One region of the Aeribacillus sp. FSL K6-8210 genome, then DNA from elsewhere that is predicted to be linked to it. Evidence: riboswitches for the same ligand, from Rfam matches in the RefSeq annotation. Region 1 holds a riboswitch; each other region holds the start of a gene.

Region 1 (3,994 bases):
ATTTGACGGGATCGTGTTAAACTGAATGTACAGTTGAAAGTTTAGCATAGAAAAAGGAATTTTCAATGATTGTTACATTTTTTTAATGATAGCGGCGAAAATTGGAAATAGTATTATTGTTCTCTTCACCGCAATGAAAATGTAAAACAAATTATTTAAATTAATTATTACTTAAAATTGACTAAAATTTTGTTGTTATATATAATAGTAATCGGAGGAAGGATATTGAGAAAATACTCAATTCATTCTCATTTGTTTTTGAAGGAAACGATCAAAAAGTTTCCTTTAAAATAAAATTTTAAAATGGAGGGTTACATAATGGCAGAGCGTTTGGTTGGTAAACAAGCTCCACGTTTTGAAATGGATGCCGTTTTGCCAAACAAAGAGTTTGGTAAAGTAAGCTTGGAAGAAATCATGAAACAAGGAAAATGGACAGTTCTTTTCTTTTATCCAATGGACTTCACTTTCGTTTGTCCAACTGAAATCACAGCTATTTCTGACCGTTATGAAGAATTTGAAGATCTTGATGCAGAAGTGATTGGTGTATCAACTGACACAATTCACACACACTTAGCTTGGATTAAAACTCCTCGCGAAGAGAACGGTTTAGGCGATATTAAATATCCGCTTGCAGCAGATACAAATCATCAAGTATCAAGAGACTACGGCGTTTTAATCGAAGAAGAAGGAGTTGCTCTTCGCGGATTGTTCATCATCAATCCAGAAGGCGAACTTCAATATCAAACAGTATTCCATAACAACATTGGCCGCGATGTTGATGAAACATTGCGTGTACTTCAAGCGCTTCAAACTGGCGGACTTTGCCCAGCAAACTGGAAGCCTGGTCAAGAAACGCTTAAAGTATAATGAAGCTTTTCATTCAAAGGGCCTAGCAGTACGTTAGGCCTTTTTTCAAACGATTATTTTTTTGATATTCATTCTTCAAGGAGGAAGCGGAAATGAAATTACGTGAGCCAATGCCTGAATTAGTCGGAGCAACAACTTGGCTGAATGGCGAAGTAACGAAAGAGCAATTAATCGGTGAAAAACCAACATTAATCCATTTTTGGTCAATCAGCTGCCATTTGTGTAAAGAAGCAATGCCGAAAGTAAATGAGTTCCGCGATCAATATAAAGATAAACTGAACGTAGTAGCTGTTCATATGCCTCGCTCCGAAAAGGATTTAGATATTGATGATATTAAAAAAGTAGCGGAAGAACACGGGATTACGCAACCGATCTTTGTTGACAACGAACATAAATTAACCGATGCTTTTGAAAATCAATATGTACCTGCATATTATGTTTTTGACAAAAACGGCATTCTTCGCCACTTCCAAGCAGGAGGAAGCGGAATGAAAATGCTGGAAAAACGTGTTAATCGGGTGTTAGCGGAAACAGAAAACGCTGAATGATTCAACCATCTGCAAAACATTGCAGGTGGTTTTTCATTTTAGAAAAATACCTTTCCGGCTTTGAAAGGACTTGTTTTTATTGCTTCGAAGCTTTCAAAAGATAAGCATCTCCATTTACCATTCATCTGACATCCTTTTTCCAGCTCTCAATCCTAAAGAAATGATTCACATTCCAAATCACAACATGCTATAATAAATGATGCTAGTTTGAACAAAAAGGAGCATAGGTGGATGGCAAAACAATCACAAACTTTTTCCATTATGAATCTATTAAAGGTGCTTTTGGCTGTCATCGTTATCCTTTTCCTATTTTATTTGCTTGCATTTAACGACGTCGTCGTGCGTTTTATATCTCTGCTATTAAATGGATGTTTAGTTGTTCTCGCCTTCCTTGTCTATCGGAAAATAGACTATATGATAAAGATGAAAGAAGAACGAAAAGAGCCTATTCAAAACGAAAAGCTGCCTGATGAAACAGAAATGGCGCGAAAAGAACAGCAATTAAATAAACTGGAGCTTGATAAAACGCAATTGTTGGAGGAGCTATTAACAAAAGCCGGTATCGAAGAGGAAGAAAAACAAAAGTACCGAGCCAAAATTAGAGAAAAAGAGGATGAAGCTTCAAAGCTTCAACAAGAGCTAGCATTCATGAAAGGCCGGATTGCCAACTTGATTTTAAAAAGAGATCCTGAGATCGAGCGGATTGTCCTGCTGCTTGATGCAGATTTTATATTAAATCATTCGTTAGTGGAAATTAATCAAAGGTTTCAGGAAATTAGCGGCAGTTTTTCTGAACAATCGATCGAGCATTTGAAAAAGGCTAATTATATTGATCAACATTTGCAATTTACTCGAATTGGTTATCGTGAATTATTAAAGACAGCAAAAAGAATCAATTAACCGTTAGCTTGTATTTTTCTATATTTTATGATTTAATGAAATTAAATGAAAATTTCATAATATTAACATACCACTAGGGGAGCCGAAAGGCTGAGAAAGGCGTGTGCCTTGACCCTTTGAACCTGATCTAGATCATACTAGCGTAGGGAAGTGGTGCAGTAATATCGAAACCTGTCTATGGGTTTTGTATATACTTGCCCGTTCCCTTATATTGGGAACGGGCTTTTTGCATTACAAGGCTGGTTGGCAAACCATTTTTCAAAACAAAATGTTAAGAAAGGGGAGACAACGTGTTACAAACGCTATTTCAGCAAATTGATGAAAGGGAAGAAGAACTTCTGAATCTTCTAAAAACACTCGTATCGTTTGAAACGCCGAGCCCTCCGGCAAGAAATGCAAAAGAGGCTCAAAAGTATGTCGCCTCATATTTGGAAGACATCGGCTTTTCCATTGATCAATGGGATTTATATGAACAAGATCCAGTCGTAGTAGGAACGAAAAAAGGAAAAGATCCAGAAAATTACCACAGTTTAATTATTAACGGGCATATTGATGTCGCTTCAATCGAAGAGGGAGAAGAATGGCTAACGCCTCCTTTTGAGGCAACGGTTAAAGGGGATTACATATATGGACGCGGTGTAGCGGATATGAAAGGGGGAATGGCTGCCAGTCTGTTTGCATTAAAGCTGCTGCAAGAAAACGGCATTGAGCCGGGAGGGGATATCATTTTTCAGTCCGTCGTCGGTGAAGAAGTAGGCGAAGCAGGAACAAAATCGTGCTGCGACCGGGGATATCGAGCTGATTTTGCCATCGTTGTCGATTCAAGCAACTGTGAAATACAAGGGCAGGGCGGGGTGATCACGGGCTGGATTACGATTGAAAGCCCCGAGACATTTCACGATGGCACGAGAAGACAAATGATTCATGCCGGCGGGAAGCTTTTTGGGGCAAGCGCGATTGAAAAAATGATGAAAATTATTGAAGGACTGCGAGAGCTTGAACAGCATTGGGCAGTGATGAAAACGAGCAAAGGCTTTCCGCCTGGTTCTGCCACAATTAATCCTGCAGTGATTGAAGGTGGAAGGCACGCCGCTTTTGTGGCCGATAAATGTTCCCTTTGGATTACCGTTCACTATTACCCGGAAGAGCATTATGTAGAGGTGATCCGGGAAATTGAAGAACATATCCATCATGTTGCAATGGCTGATCCATGGCTTCGGAAATATCCTCCGAAATTTAAATGGGGCGGCACATCGATGATTGAAGATCGAGGAGAAATTTTCCCAGCTTTTTCATATGACGAACATTCACTCGGAGTGAAAACATTACAAAAAGCACATAAACTGGCATTTAATGAGGAAGCAAAGCTGACGATGTCCCCTACTGTGACAGACGGCGGCTGGCTGAGTGAAGCGGGAATTCCCGTCGTTTTATATGGACCGGGCACGCTTGAAGATGCACACTCGGTGAATGAAAAGCTGTCCATCCCCCAATTAAAAACATTTACAAAATCGCTGATCGCGTTTTTATTTGATTGGTATCAGAAAAAACGATGACAATTACAAAAGCTGCGAAAGGGGTAATTCAAATGTTTACAGACCGATTGTATAAAACTGCAAAACCGATTTGGGAAGCGAGTTACCATCATCCGTTTGTTCAAGGAATCGGCAATGGGACGC
Region 2 (3,994 bases), 380 kb from region 1:
AATACGTGGCTTCTGCTTCTTTTGTTTGCAGCAGGCGTACTGCTTTACTTCATTGGCAAAAGGTTTAAAAGTCGATCCTTTATTAAAACGATGTCAAAAGGAACGGTTCAAATTGGAACAAGGGCGGTTTTTACGTTAATTCTCGCACTTGTAGGTTTATCGGAAACGCTTGGGGCAGAAAATATTTTAGGCGCCTTCCTTGCGGGAGTTTTAGTCTCGCTTTTATCGCCTAATTCAGACTTGGTGCAAAAGCTAGATTCGTTTGGTTACGGTTTTTTAATCCCGATCTTTTTTGTCATGGTAGGGGTGGAATTGGATTTATGGGAATTGATCAAAGATCCGAACCTTCTTTTGTTAATTCCTTTGTTATTTCTCGCCCTCTTGATCTCAAAGTTTATTCCCGTTTTTGTGCTGAGAAAATGGTATGATACGAATACAACGATTGCGGCGGCGTTCTTGTTGACTGCTACTTTATCATTAGTTATTGCGGCAGCTGAAATTGGACAGCGAATCGAACTGATTGATAAGCAAATGGCTGACGCACTAATAGTAGTTGCCGTGTTAACAAGCATTATCACGCCGATAGGATTTAAAAAATTATTCCCTAAAAAAATGGCGGTGCAGCCAAAAAAGAAAATTGCTTTTATTGGTGCAAATCAAATGACCCTTCCAGTCACAAGAGAATTGGACAAAAATTTGTATGAAGCAACCGTATATCATACACAGCAAGACAAAATTGAAAACGGGACTGCTCAATCGGTGTTTAAAATTGAAGAATTGAAAGACTATTCGATAGAATCATTGAATGAACACCACATAATGGAAGCTGATATAGTGGTAGTGGCTACTGGGGATGAAGAAAGAAATGCGGAAATTGCGACATATGCAAAAGAATGCGGCGTAGAACAGGTCATCGCCTCTATTTCTTCCCCGGAGTTGGATCAAATATTAAAAGAAAAGGGGATCAGCGTATTTTCCGTCATGCTGTCAACAAAAACGCTGCTCAGGGCTTTGATCGAATCGCCTGGCGTTATGCGGATCTTAACAAACCAAGACAACTCTCTTTATCAAATTAATATGAATAACCGAAAATATGATGGAATGAAGCTTCGATACTTTCCGTTTACAGGAGATTGTATCTTTGTCCGGATTTTTCGAGGTGAAGATTCCATTGTGCCTCACGGCGATACCGAATTGAAAAAAGGGGACCGCTTGATTGTAACGGGTTCCCGCAAATATGTAAATGAGTTAAAAGATGAGCTGGAATTTAGTAAATAATATTTGCAAACAAAACAAATTGTGATAGCATGAAATTAGTATGAAAATTTAATAAGCATCCACTAGGGGAGCCTTTGGAAAGGCTGAGATTAAAGTGTTGACTTTAAGACCCTTTGAACCTGATCTGGATGATGCCAGCGTAGGGAAGTGGGAATTTGAAACATATGTCTGATATTCCATTACCACTTTCCAGCAAGGAAGGTGGTTTTTTATTGTTTCCAGTCTCACCCTTGGACAGCTGCTTTCCAGTTTTGAACCTTGAAAGACGAGTGTGAGCGTCTTTCTCATGAAAGGAATGTACAATGTTGGAGCTTCATGCCGTAACAGACGGAACAAAACCAGTTAACGAGCTAATACGCATAATTTTGTCCATATCAGATCATGTTGATTACGTTCATATACGAGAAAAAAATAAAAGACCATGTGAGATCATTCATCTCGTAGAACAGCTTTTGGCAAACGGGATAAGGAGAGAACAGCTTGTTATCAACGATCGGCTCGATGTTGCGCTCCTAACAGGCGTTCAAAATGTTCATCTTCCGGGAACCGGCCTGCCGGTAAAAAAAGTGAAAAGCGCTTTTCCGCAAATAAAAGCCGGTGTCAGCGTCCATTCATTAGATGAAGCGGTAAAAGCAGAAAAAGACGGAGCAGACTATTGTTTTTTCGGAAACGTTTTTGAAACGAACAGTAAAAAAGGACTTCCGGCAAAGGGAACAGATTTGCTTGGGAAAATCGTTGGACACGTCAATATTCCTATTATCGCCATCGGTGGGATCACGCCTGATAATATGCAAAAGGTTTTAGAAAAAAAAGCAAGCGGTATTGCCGTTATGTCCTATATCTTTTCTTCGAAAGATCCAGAGAGCGCTGCCAAACTTTTCAGGAAAGGGGAAGCTTTTTCAAATGAACGTTTTTGATGTTGGAATCATCGGGGGAGGGGTCATCGGCCAAGGGATCGCCTATGAGCTATCAAAAGCAGGGCTGAAGACCGCCGTGTTTGAAAGCGGCGAAATCGGAGGTAAAGCGACATCCGCTGCAGCAGGAATGCTGGGTGCCCATTCTGAAAATGAAAAAAGAGACATATTTTTTGAGCTATGCTTAGAGAGCCGAAATTTATATCCGAGCCTTGCAAAAGAATTATTGGAGCAATCTGGTGTGGATATTGAGCTTGTGCAGGAAGGCATGTATCGGCTTGCATTTACTGAGGATGAAGGCCGCTTTCTGCAATCGCTTGCAGATGAGGATGAGCTAGAATGGCATTCAAGGGAAAACGTACTGGCAAATGAGCCACATGTTTCTGAAGACATTGTGGGAGCTCTTTGGCTTAAGCATGACGGCCAAGTGAAAGGTTCATCTGTTTGCCAGGCATATGCGAAAGGCGCTAGAAAATATGGTGCATCTATTTTTGAACAATGTCCTGTTTTCGACGTGATTAAAGAGGGAAAAGCATACAAGCTTGTCACTTCCCAAGGAGTTTTTATATGTGGAAAAGTCGTCGTTTCAAGCGGAGTTTGGAGTGGCTTTTTCTTTGAAAAGCTGGGGCTGAGAAATCCAATGAAGCCCGTTAAAGGAGAATGCTTAGCCATAAAACCGAAAAAACTGGTGATCAACAAAACAGTGTTTTACGAGCACTGTTATATCGTACCGAAAAAAGACGGCACCGTTATTATTGGAGCAACTTCTTATGAAAACGACTGGGATACGCATCCGACAGTCAAAGGAGTATCCGAATTAATGATAAAGGTTCAGAAAATTATGCCAGAAATCGGGTCTGAACCGGTCGTTAGTGCTTGGTCGTCGCTCAGGCCGCAAACAGCTGACGGCTGGCCGTATTTTGCCGAGCACCCGGAGCATGAGGGAATCTTTTTTGCGACCGGTCATTATCGAAACGGCATTCTTCTAGCGCCGATTACAAGCTTGATCGTAAAAGACATGATTTTGAAAACGAATCAATATGAGCGTTATGTTCATAGCTTTTCTTTAAACCGATTGCTTTCTGATGCGAAAGGGAGGTGATGAAACGGTGAAACTTCGCATCAACGGCCAGCAGATGGAAGTGGAGAATAGTGTTCGAAGCATTGAAGATTTGCTGAACTTTTTTCAATTACAGGAAAGAATTGTTGTCGTTGAACGAAATGGTGAAATTGTTTCAAAAGAACAATACAGCTTCCAGACATTACATGATGGTGATCAAATTGAAATTGTCCATTTTGTTGGAGGGGGATGATGATTCATGTTAAAAATAGGAGATAAAACATTTCAGTCGAGATTAATGTTAGGAACTGGAAAATATCCGTCTTTTGAGATACAAAAAGAAGCGGTGGAGGCCTCAGGTGCTGAAATTTTGACATTTGCCGTCAGAAGAATGAATATTTACGAGCCTTCTCAGCCAAATTTTTTAGAAATGTTGGATTTATCGAAATATACGCTTCTGCCGAACACGGCCGGGGCAAAAACTGCGGAGGAAGCAGTCAGAATCGCTAAACTTGCTAAAGCATCAGGATTATGTGATATGATTAAGGTGGAAGTAATTGGAGATGATAAAACGCTTCTCCCTGATCCGATTGAAACATTGAAGGCATCAGAGATGTTATTGGATGAAGGGTTTATTGTTCTTCCATACACTTCAGACGATGTTGTTCTGGCGAAGAAGCTTGAAGAATTAGGGGTTCATGCCATCATGCCGGGAGCATCTCCGATCGGATCAGGCCAAGGA
Region 3 (3,994 bases), 1.9 Mb from region 1:
TTTGGCAAGGAAGACATCATCATTGCAGAACTGGATATGAAACAAATCGCCTATAGCCAGTTTGATTTTGATCCTGTTGGGCATTATGCAAGACCTGATGTTTTTAAATTGCTAGTCAACAAAGAGAAGAAGACAACTATTGAGTGGAAAAATTAATCTCATGATGAGACTCGTTTCTACGATTGATCTCATTATTTATTTGAGATTTTGCAGTTCAATAAACAATAAGGGAAATAAAGAAATCCCTTGCTCCTTTACATTAAGAAAGCGTTTATTTTATAATTAGTGTAAAACAAACGTTCGAGTGGATTCGCTATTTTAAGAAATATTTTCCGGGAAATATCGAGCCCTCTGGCGAATGGGAATGATTTTGTCGAACTTAGCTGAGAGCTTGGCTAAAAAAGGAGATGCTCTTAATTGATAAAAATTAAGAAAATTGTTTTGCATATATTACAGATGCGTTTGAAAGCCCCATTTTCTACTAGCTATGGAGACATTCACGATCGCGAATTGTTGATCGTAGAAGTAAAGGATGATGATGGTGCAGCCGGTTTTGGAGAAGGGGTTGCTTTTTCCACTCCATGGTATACAGAAGAAACCGTGAAAACAACTGTGCACATGATCGAAGATTTCCTCATTCCGATTTTATCAAAGACGACGTTTCATCATCCTCGTGAGTTGGCTGAATCGTTTCGTTTTATTCGCAGAAATTATATGGCAAAAGCGGCTTTGGAAGGTGCCGTGTGGGATCTATATGCAAAACAGCAAAATATACCTCTTTCACAAGCTCTCGGGGGAATGAAAAAAGAAGTTGAAGCTGGGGTGAGCATCGGTATTCAGCCGACAATAAAAGATTTAATCAGTCTTATTGAACAATATCAGGAGGAAGGATACAAGAGAGTAAAAATAAAGATTAAACCCGGTTGGGATATTGAAGTAGTTAAGGAAATACGGAAGCATTTTCCGAACTTGGATTTAATGGCTGATGCGAACAGTGCCTATACATTAAAAGATATAAATCATCTAAAACAATTGGATGAGTTTCAATTAATGATGATTGAGCAGCCTCTTGCGCACGATGATATTGTGGATCATAGCAAACTTCAAAAAGAATTGGACACACCGATCTGTTTAGATGAAAGTATTTGTTCCTTCGAAGATGCTCGAAAGGCTGTTGAACTTCGAAGCTGCAAAATTATGAATATAAAAATCGGCCGTGTTGGCGGTTTGACAGAAGCAAAAAAAATCCATGATTTTTGCAAAGAGCAAAATGTTCCAGTTTGGTGCGGAGGGATGCTTGAATCAGGGATTGGACGGGCCCATAATATAGCCTTAGCGACACTTGAACAATTCACACTGCCAGGAGATATATCCAGTTCATCTAAGTATTGGGAAGAAGATATTATTGAACCGGAAATATCGGTTTATAATGGAAAAATTGCCTTGCCTGATAACCCGGGGATCGGTTTTCATGTAAGCCGTGAAAAATTAAAAAAATACACTGTTGAAACGAAAGTATTTACCCTATAAACAAAATCATCCTCTGCATGTTTTGCAGAGGACTATTTTATTTATTTTACAACCAATCTTGGCGCCGCCATAATGAGAATAACAGTAACGACAGCGCATAATACAAAGGCTCCTATCATCGTAATGCCGTTTACGATCAAAGAATAAACGACCGCTGACATTCCTTCTGGTGCATATTCTCCGAAGAAAAAGACACCGCTGATAAAATGCCAAAAATAACGTGCAAAAGCTCCGATGAAGACGCCAAAGATGATGAAAACAAGAGCAGAGCTTTTCTTTCCATCTTTCAGCTTATTTTGGATAGTTTTGCTGAAAAGACCGGCTAAACCGATAAAGGAAAAAGCTAGAAAATAGTCGATGAAGCCTTGAACAGGCGTCAGGATGTATGCATCACCTAATACAATTTGCAATAATCCCCATAAAAAGCCGGAAATGAAGCCAATCTTTGCACCGGATCGAAACGATAATATGAGTACAGGCACCATGGCAATGGATATAGAAATGGCTGATGATAATTGAATGGAAGGGAGAAGATCAAGTATAACTGCCAATGCTGCAAAGATTGCTGCTTCTATTAATAGTAATAAGCGATTTTTTTCCAAAAATAAAACCCCCTGTATATTATTTGCTATCAACAAATATCCATAAGGGGGAAAAAGGCTGTATCATGGATCAGTATACTTCCACATCCCTACGCTAGCATTAACTAACAGGTTCAAAGGGTCTGGACGAAATATCCGTCCACTCTCAGCATATAGCTCCCCTTGTGGATCTGTTGATATTCGAATCTTATGTCTATCATAATAGACTATAAGAAAATTGTCATTCTTTTTTCGCTATATTCAAATAAATTTAAACACGATAAAGCTGAAATGCAGCCTTTGGACAAAAAGTAATGAAAAAAGGGCGTTAACAATAAGAACTTTTTTCAGAATGGGGGTTTTGGTTTGAATCTTAAACGTGAGCGTTATGAAGTAGTGGATGTGGTGCGGGGGGCTGCGATATTTGGCATTTTACTTGTGAATATGGCGCATTTCAGCTATCCAGATGTATATTTATACCAAATAGGCAGCGAAAATTTTTTTACTGAAACATGGAGAACATGGGATTTTCTAACGAAAAATATTTTGGAAATATTTGTACAAATGAAGTTTATTACAATGTTCTCATTATTGTTCGGATTTGGAATCATCATCATGGAGGAACGGGCTTTAGGAAACGGCAGGAACTTTGTTTCTATATATATACGCAGACTGGTGGTGCTTTTTGTATTTGGACTAATTCATTCATTTTTCATCTGGGATGGAGACATTTTAATGGATTATGCTGTGCTGGGGTTTCTTCTCCTTTTTTTCCGGAAGTGTTCCTGGAAAACCCTTTTGGTATGGACTGTATGTTTATTTAGTTTATATTTGCTCCTTATTGGTTTGATGACGGCTGTATCCAATGGTGAGGATGCTTTAGTCCAAAAAAGAGAGCAGGCTGCCTTACTGGAAGAGGAGGCAAGAAACGCAATCCATTCATATCAAAACGGAAGTTTTACTGATATTTTCCATCAGCGTATTCATGATCGGCTTTTTTACATGTCTATGTCTGGCATGTGGCCTTTTCAACCGCTTGTCTATATAATAAACATGCTCCCATATATCAGCATGTTTTTAGTTGGCATGATATTTGCGAAACAAAAGCTTTTTCAAGAACCGGAGAAGCATCGAAGGTTATTAACAGCCATCTGGTTTTTCGGGCTTATCATTGGGCTTCCGTTAAATATTTTTGCGGTCACCGCTAAAAATAGTTTTTACATGGTGTTCGGTGCACCATTTCTCATGTTGTTTTATGTGATCTCTCTCATATTTTTATATTTTCACCCAATCTGTCGGCAAATTGTTAAGAAGATTGCGCCTGTTGGACGCATGTCATTGACAAATTACATCATGCAATCTGTTATTTGTACATATATTTTTTATCATTACGGATTGGGATTGTACGGTAAAGTATACCCCTTCGCCGGTTTTTGGCTTGCACTCGCAATTTTTGCCGTGCAGCTTATCATCAGCCATATTTGGTTTAAATATTTTCAATTAGGGCCGTTGGAGTGGGTATGGAGAACAGCGATGTATTTCAAGCGCCAGCCTATTCGCATGAAAAAGGAAGTTTCGAAGCATAATAACAGATCAAGATGAATTGTAAAAATGTAGTTTCAAATCTCAGATTTTGAGTTTATGATAGCTCTTTCTTTTTGAAAATAATTTATAGTATGATGGAACAAAGGAGTGTCTAGGCAACATGTTTCTACAAGCAATTTTTATTTTTTTGCTGCAATTATTGTATGTACCAGTATTGACGATCCGAACTATTTTGTTAGTGAAAAATCAAACAAAGGCTGCTGCTGGTATAGGTTTGCTAGAAGCAGCGATTTATATTGTCGCTTTAGGAATAGTTTTTCAAGATTTATCTAATATTT
Region 4 (3,994 bases), 1.3 Mb from region 1:
CGTTTAATGAATGAATAGCTCCTGGAAGCCATTAAAGCTTCTAGGAGCATTAGTTTGAAAATTATTTATCGATAAAGGGATGACCCGCCCTCTATAAATTCTTTTGCTTTTTGCCTCAAACCTTCCTGAACGAAATCAGAATCACTTGAACCGGCCATTTTTCTTAAATTGTGGGAAATTTTCATCGAGCAAAATTTTGGACCGCACATAGAACAAAAATGGGCAATTTTCGCTCCTTCTGCCGGCAAAGTTTCGTCATGATATTCGCGTGCCCGTTCAGGATCGAGAGAAAGATTAAATTGGTCGTTCCAGCGAAATTCAAAACGGGCTTTTGATAAAGCATCATCCCTTATTTGGGCGCCTGGATGCCCTTTTGCCAAATCTGCGGCATGGGCTGCAATTTTATAAGCAACAACACCTTGGCGCACATCCTCTTTATTGGGAAGGCCTAAATGCTCTTTCGGAGTTACATAACATAGCATGGCCGTTCCGTACCAGCCGATCATGGCTGCTCCAATGGCTGACGTAATATGATCATAGCCGGGAGCAATATCGGTCGTTAATGGACCGAGGGTATAAAAAGGAGCCCCTTTGCAAATTTCATTTTCTAAATCAACATTTTCTTTAATTTTATGCATCGGAATGTGCCCAGGGCCTTCGATCATGACTTGGACATCATGTTTCCAGGCGATTTCCGTCAATTCACCGAGCGTTTTCAATTCGGCAAATTGCGCTTCATCATTGGCATCTCGAATAGATCCGGGACGCAAGCCGTCACCTAATGAAACGGCAATATCATATGTTTTTAAAATTTCGCAAATCTCTTCAAAATGAGTGTATAAAAAGTTTTCTTGATGATGCGCCATACACCACTGCGCCATGATCGAACCGCCGCGGGATACGATTCCGGTCGTCCGTTTGACGGTCAAAGGGATATAGCGAAGCAGCACGCCGGCATGTATAGTAAAATAATCGACCCCTTGTTCTGCTTGCTCAATTAATGTATCACGGTAAATTTCCCATGTTAACTCTTCAGCAACGCCATTTACTTTTTCGAGCGCTTGGTAAATCGGGACGGTTCCAACCGGCACGGGCGAGTTGCGGATGATAAATTCTCTTGTTGCATGAATATTTTTTCCTGTTGACAGGTCCATAATTGTGTCAGCGCCCCAGCGGATGGCCCAAAGCATCTTCTCAACTTCTTCTTCGATTGACGATGTTACAGCTGAATTGCCAATGTTGGCATTAATTTTTACATGAAAGTTCCGGCCGATGATCATCGGTTCACTTTCCGGGTGATTAATGTTGGACGGAATAATGGCCCTGCCGGCAGCGACTTCTTGACGAACGAATTCAGGATTTATGTTTTCACGAATCGCCACAAACTCCATCTCTGGGGTGATGATCCCCTTTTTTGCATAGTGCATTTGTGTAACGACAGCACCTTTTTTTGCTTTGAAAGGCTTTCGATGAAAAGGTGTGGCAATATTGTGATCTTCCCAATTGCGAAATCCATTATCTTCAGGCTTTACCTGGCGCCCGTCATATTCTACAACATCATGACGGTCTAAAATCCACTGTTTGCGTACAGCCGGCAAACCTTTATGAATATCTGCCTGAAAATCAGGATCTGTATAGGGACCGCTCGTGTCATAAACCTTTACAGGTTCATTTTCAAACGTTCCCGCTTCCGTTTTCGTGGGAGTTAATTGAATTTCCCTCATCGGAACCCGAATATCGGGTCTTGACCCAGTCACATAAATTTTTTTGCTTGCTGGAAACTGCATGTTTTCGAAATAATGTTTCATTTTTCTCCTCCTCCATTTTTTTATCTGAAGATGTGCATAGAAAAATAGGAGGGGAGATGGGACGTGAAAAATAAAAACGGGTTCGCTTTAGCACGAACCCGATCAATTCAATATAGAAAAAGAAGGCAATAAAATACTCCCGCTACCTACTTCCCTACGCTGGCATCATCCAGATCAGGTTCAAAGGGTTGAAGAACTTCAGGCGCGTTCTTCTCTCAGTCCAGCTAATTGGACACCCCTAGTAGATGGTTATATATTTTTTTTAATAGTAACATAATATGAAAAATAATGAAAATATTTTTTCGTTTCATGTTTGTTTGCAGAATTGTTGATTTTTGAAACTTTCTGCACAATTGTCCGTAATAATATTAGGCAAAAAATAAGGGGGGAGAGGCCTGAAATCAAACAATAAGTTTTTCGCTATTTGCGCTCTGCTGCTCATCTTGTCGATTATTTGTGCGTCTTTTGATGCCAAATCAGCTGAAGGGAAAACTGTTTATTTTATTCCGATTGAAAATACAATTGAAAAAGGGTTGGTGCATTTTATTAAACGATCCATTCAGGAGGCGGAAAAAGAGAAGGCGGATGTCATTGTTTTTGAATTGAACACTCCTGGCGGTGCTTTAGAGGCAGCGATAGAAATAGGCAAAATGATTATGGATACAGATATCAAAACAATCGCTTATGTAAATAAACATGCGATTTCTGCAGGGGCTTATATAGCATTAAGGGCTGATCAAATATATTACCATCCTGGCGGTACCATTGGGTCAGCGGCTGTCATTGACTCCAATGGCAATGCTGCAGAAGTAAAAGTGCAATCGTTTTGGAAAGCAGAGATGAGAAATGCTGCTGAGGTTCATGGCAGAGACCCTATGTTCGCTGAGGCGATGGTAGACAGCAGCTTGGATATGCCCGAATATGGTGCAGAAAAAGGAGAATTACTAACATTAACAGCAAAACAAGCGATGGAAGTCGGGTATGGTGAAGGCATCGCCAAAAGCCGGGCAGAGCTTTTGAAATCGATCGGAATGGAAGGTGCAAAAGTCCAGGAGACTGAGGAGACGTTTGCTGAAAAAATAGCCCGTTTTGTAACAAACATGTATACCATTCCGATATTATTAACGATTAGCGGTTTAGGGTTTGTGTTAGAATTGTACACTCCTGGGTTTGGCATTCCTGGTTTTATTGGACTATTGGCACTGTTTTTGTTTTTCTTCGGTCATTTTATTGCAGGGCTTGCGGGATTGGAAACGGTTGTTTTGTTCGTGCTTGGGGTTCTGCTTATAATTGCAGAGTTGTTTGTTCCAGGAGGAATTATTGGAGCAATCGGTTTTCTTTCAGTCCTTTTAAGTTTATTTTTAGCAGCTGATCATATAGGACATATGGCGGTTTCTCTTTTTATTGCCGGTTCCATTTCGATATTCACAATATTCATCATGTCAAAGGTGATTGGTAAGCGTATGAAATGGTTTAAAAAAATTATTTTAAATGATTCAATCAGCACGGAGAAAGGTTATGTATCCAATCAAAATCGTACAGATTTAATTGGGAAAACGGGTGTAACTGTGACTGCTTTACGACCGGCAGGAACAGTAATGACCGATGGAGAGGAAAGATTGGATGTTGTGACAGAAGGAACGTATATTGAGAAAGGAAGAAAAGTGAAAATTGTTAAAGTAGAAGGCTCACGAATTGTTGTAAGAGCTATTAATGAAAATGAATAGGAGGTAGGTATATCACATGGATGTATCATTTTTTCTTTTACTAGGTCTTATCGTATTAGGTCTTATTTTGCTTGGCATCTTGTTCTCTTTTGTGCCGATTATGCTCTGGATTTCCGCTCTGGCAGCTGGCGTTCGCATCAGTATTTTGACTCTTATTGGAATGAGGCTGCGCAGAGTCATTCCAAGTCGAGTGATCAATCCGTTAATTAAAGCGCATAAAGCCGGCCTTGATGTCACAACAAATCAATTGGAAAGCCATTATTTGGCAGGAGGAAATGTCGATCGAGTTGTCAACGCATTAATTGCAGCTGAAAGAGCTAATATTGAATTGAGCTTTGAACGTTGTGCTGCGATTGATTTAGCGGGAAGAGACGTGCTTGAAGCCGTTCAAATGAGCGTAAATCCGAAAGTAATCGAAACCCCGTTTATTGCAGGGGTTGCCATGGACGGAATTGAAGT

What was found. Region 1 has a riboswitch for thiamine pyrophosphate ahead of NSQ41_RS07195 (acetylornithine deacetylase). Riboswitches for the same ligand answer to the same signal wherever they lie in the genome.
Region 2: another riboswitch for thiamine pyrophosphate. It lies ahead of tenI (thiazole tautomerase TenI); the one in region 1 lies ahead of NSQ41_RS07195 (acetylornithine deacetylase).
Region 3: another riboswitch for thiamine pyrophosphate. It lies ahead of thiT (energy-coupled thiamine transporter ThiT); the one in region 1 lies ahead of NSQ41_RS07195 (acetylornithine deacetylase).
Region 4: another riboswitch for thiamine pyrophosphate. It lies ahead of thiC (phosphomethylpyrimidine synthase ThiC); the one in region 1 lies ahead of NSQ41_RS07195 (acetylornithine deacetylase).

The regions. Positions count from the first base shown of each region.
Region 1 is NZ_CP150172.1:1,479,465-1,483,458, forward strand. It holds gene NSQ41_RS07180 (peroxiredoxin) at 319-867, shown strand; gene NSQ41_RS07185 (TlpA disulfide reductase family protein) at 960-1,415, shown strand; gene NSQ41_RS07190 (hypothetical protein) at 1,647-2,315, shown strand; TPP riboswitch at 2,381-2,481, shown strand; gene NSQ41_RS07195 (acetylornithine deacetylase) at 2,606-3,871, shown strand; gene tenA (thiaminase II) at 3,904-3,994, shown strand, end outside.
Region 2 is NZ_CP150172.1:1,101,650-1,105,643, forward strand. It holds gene NSQ41_RS05460 (monovalent cation:proton antiporter family protein) at 1-1,278, shown strand, start outside; TPP riboswitch at 1,333-1,441, shown strand; gene tenI (thiazole tautomerase TenI) at 1,581-2,195, shown strand; gene thiO (glycine oxidase ThiO) at 2,182-3,294, shown strand; gene thiS (sulfur carrier protein ThiS) at 3,302-3,505, shown strand; gene NSQ41_RS05480 (thiazole synthase) at 3,512-3,994, shown strand, end outside.
Region 3 is NZ_CP150172.1:3,413,171-3,417,164, reverse strand. It holds gene NSQ41_RS16650 (carbon-nitrogen hydrolase family protein) at 1-156, shown strand, start outside; gene menC (o-succinylbenzoate synthase) at 421-1,530, shown strand; gene thiT (energy-coupled thiamine transporter ThiT) at 1,572-2,132, opposite strand; TPP riboswitch at 2,202-2,305, opposite strand; gene NSQ41_RS16635 (DUF418 domain-containing protein) at 2,478-3,713, shown strand; gene NSQ41_RS16630 (DUF2179 domain-containing protein) at 3,817-3,994, shown strand, end outside.
Region 4 is NZ_CP150172.1:2,764,361-2,768,354, reverse strand. It holds gene NSQ41_RS13415 (galactosyldiacylglycerol synthase) at 1-18, shown strand, start outside; gene thiC (phosphomethylpyrimidine synthase ThiC) at 66-1,808, opposite strand; TPP riboswitch at 1,943-2,058, opposite strand; gene NSQ41_RS13405 (nodulation protein NfeD) at 2,252-3,535, shown strand; gene floA (flotillin-like protein FloA) at 3,552-3,994, shown strand, end outside.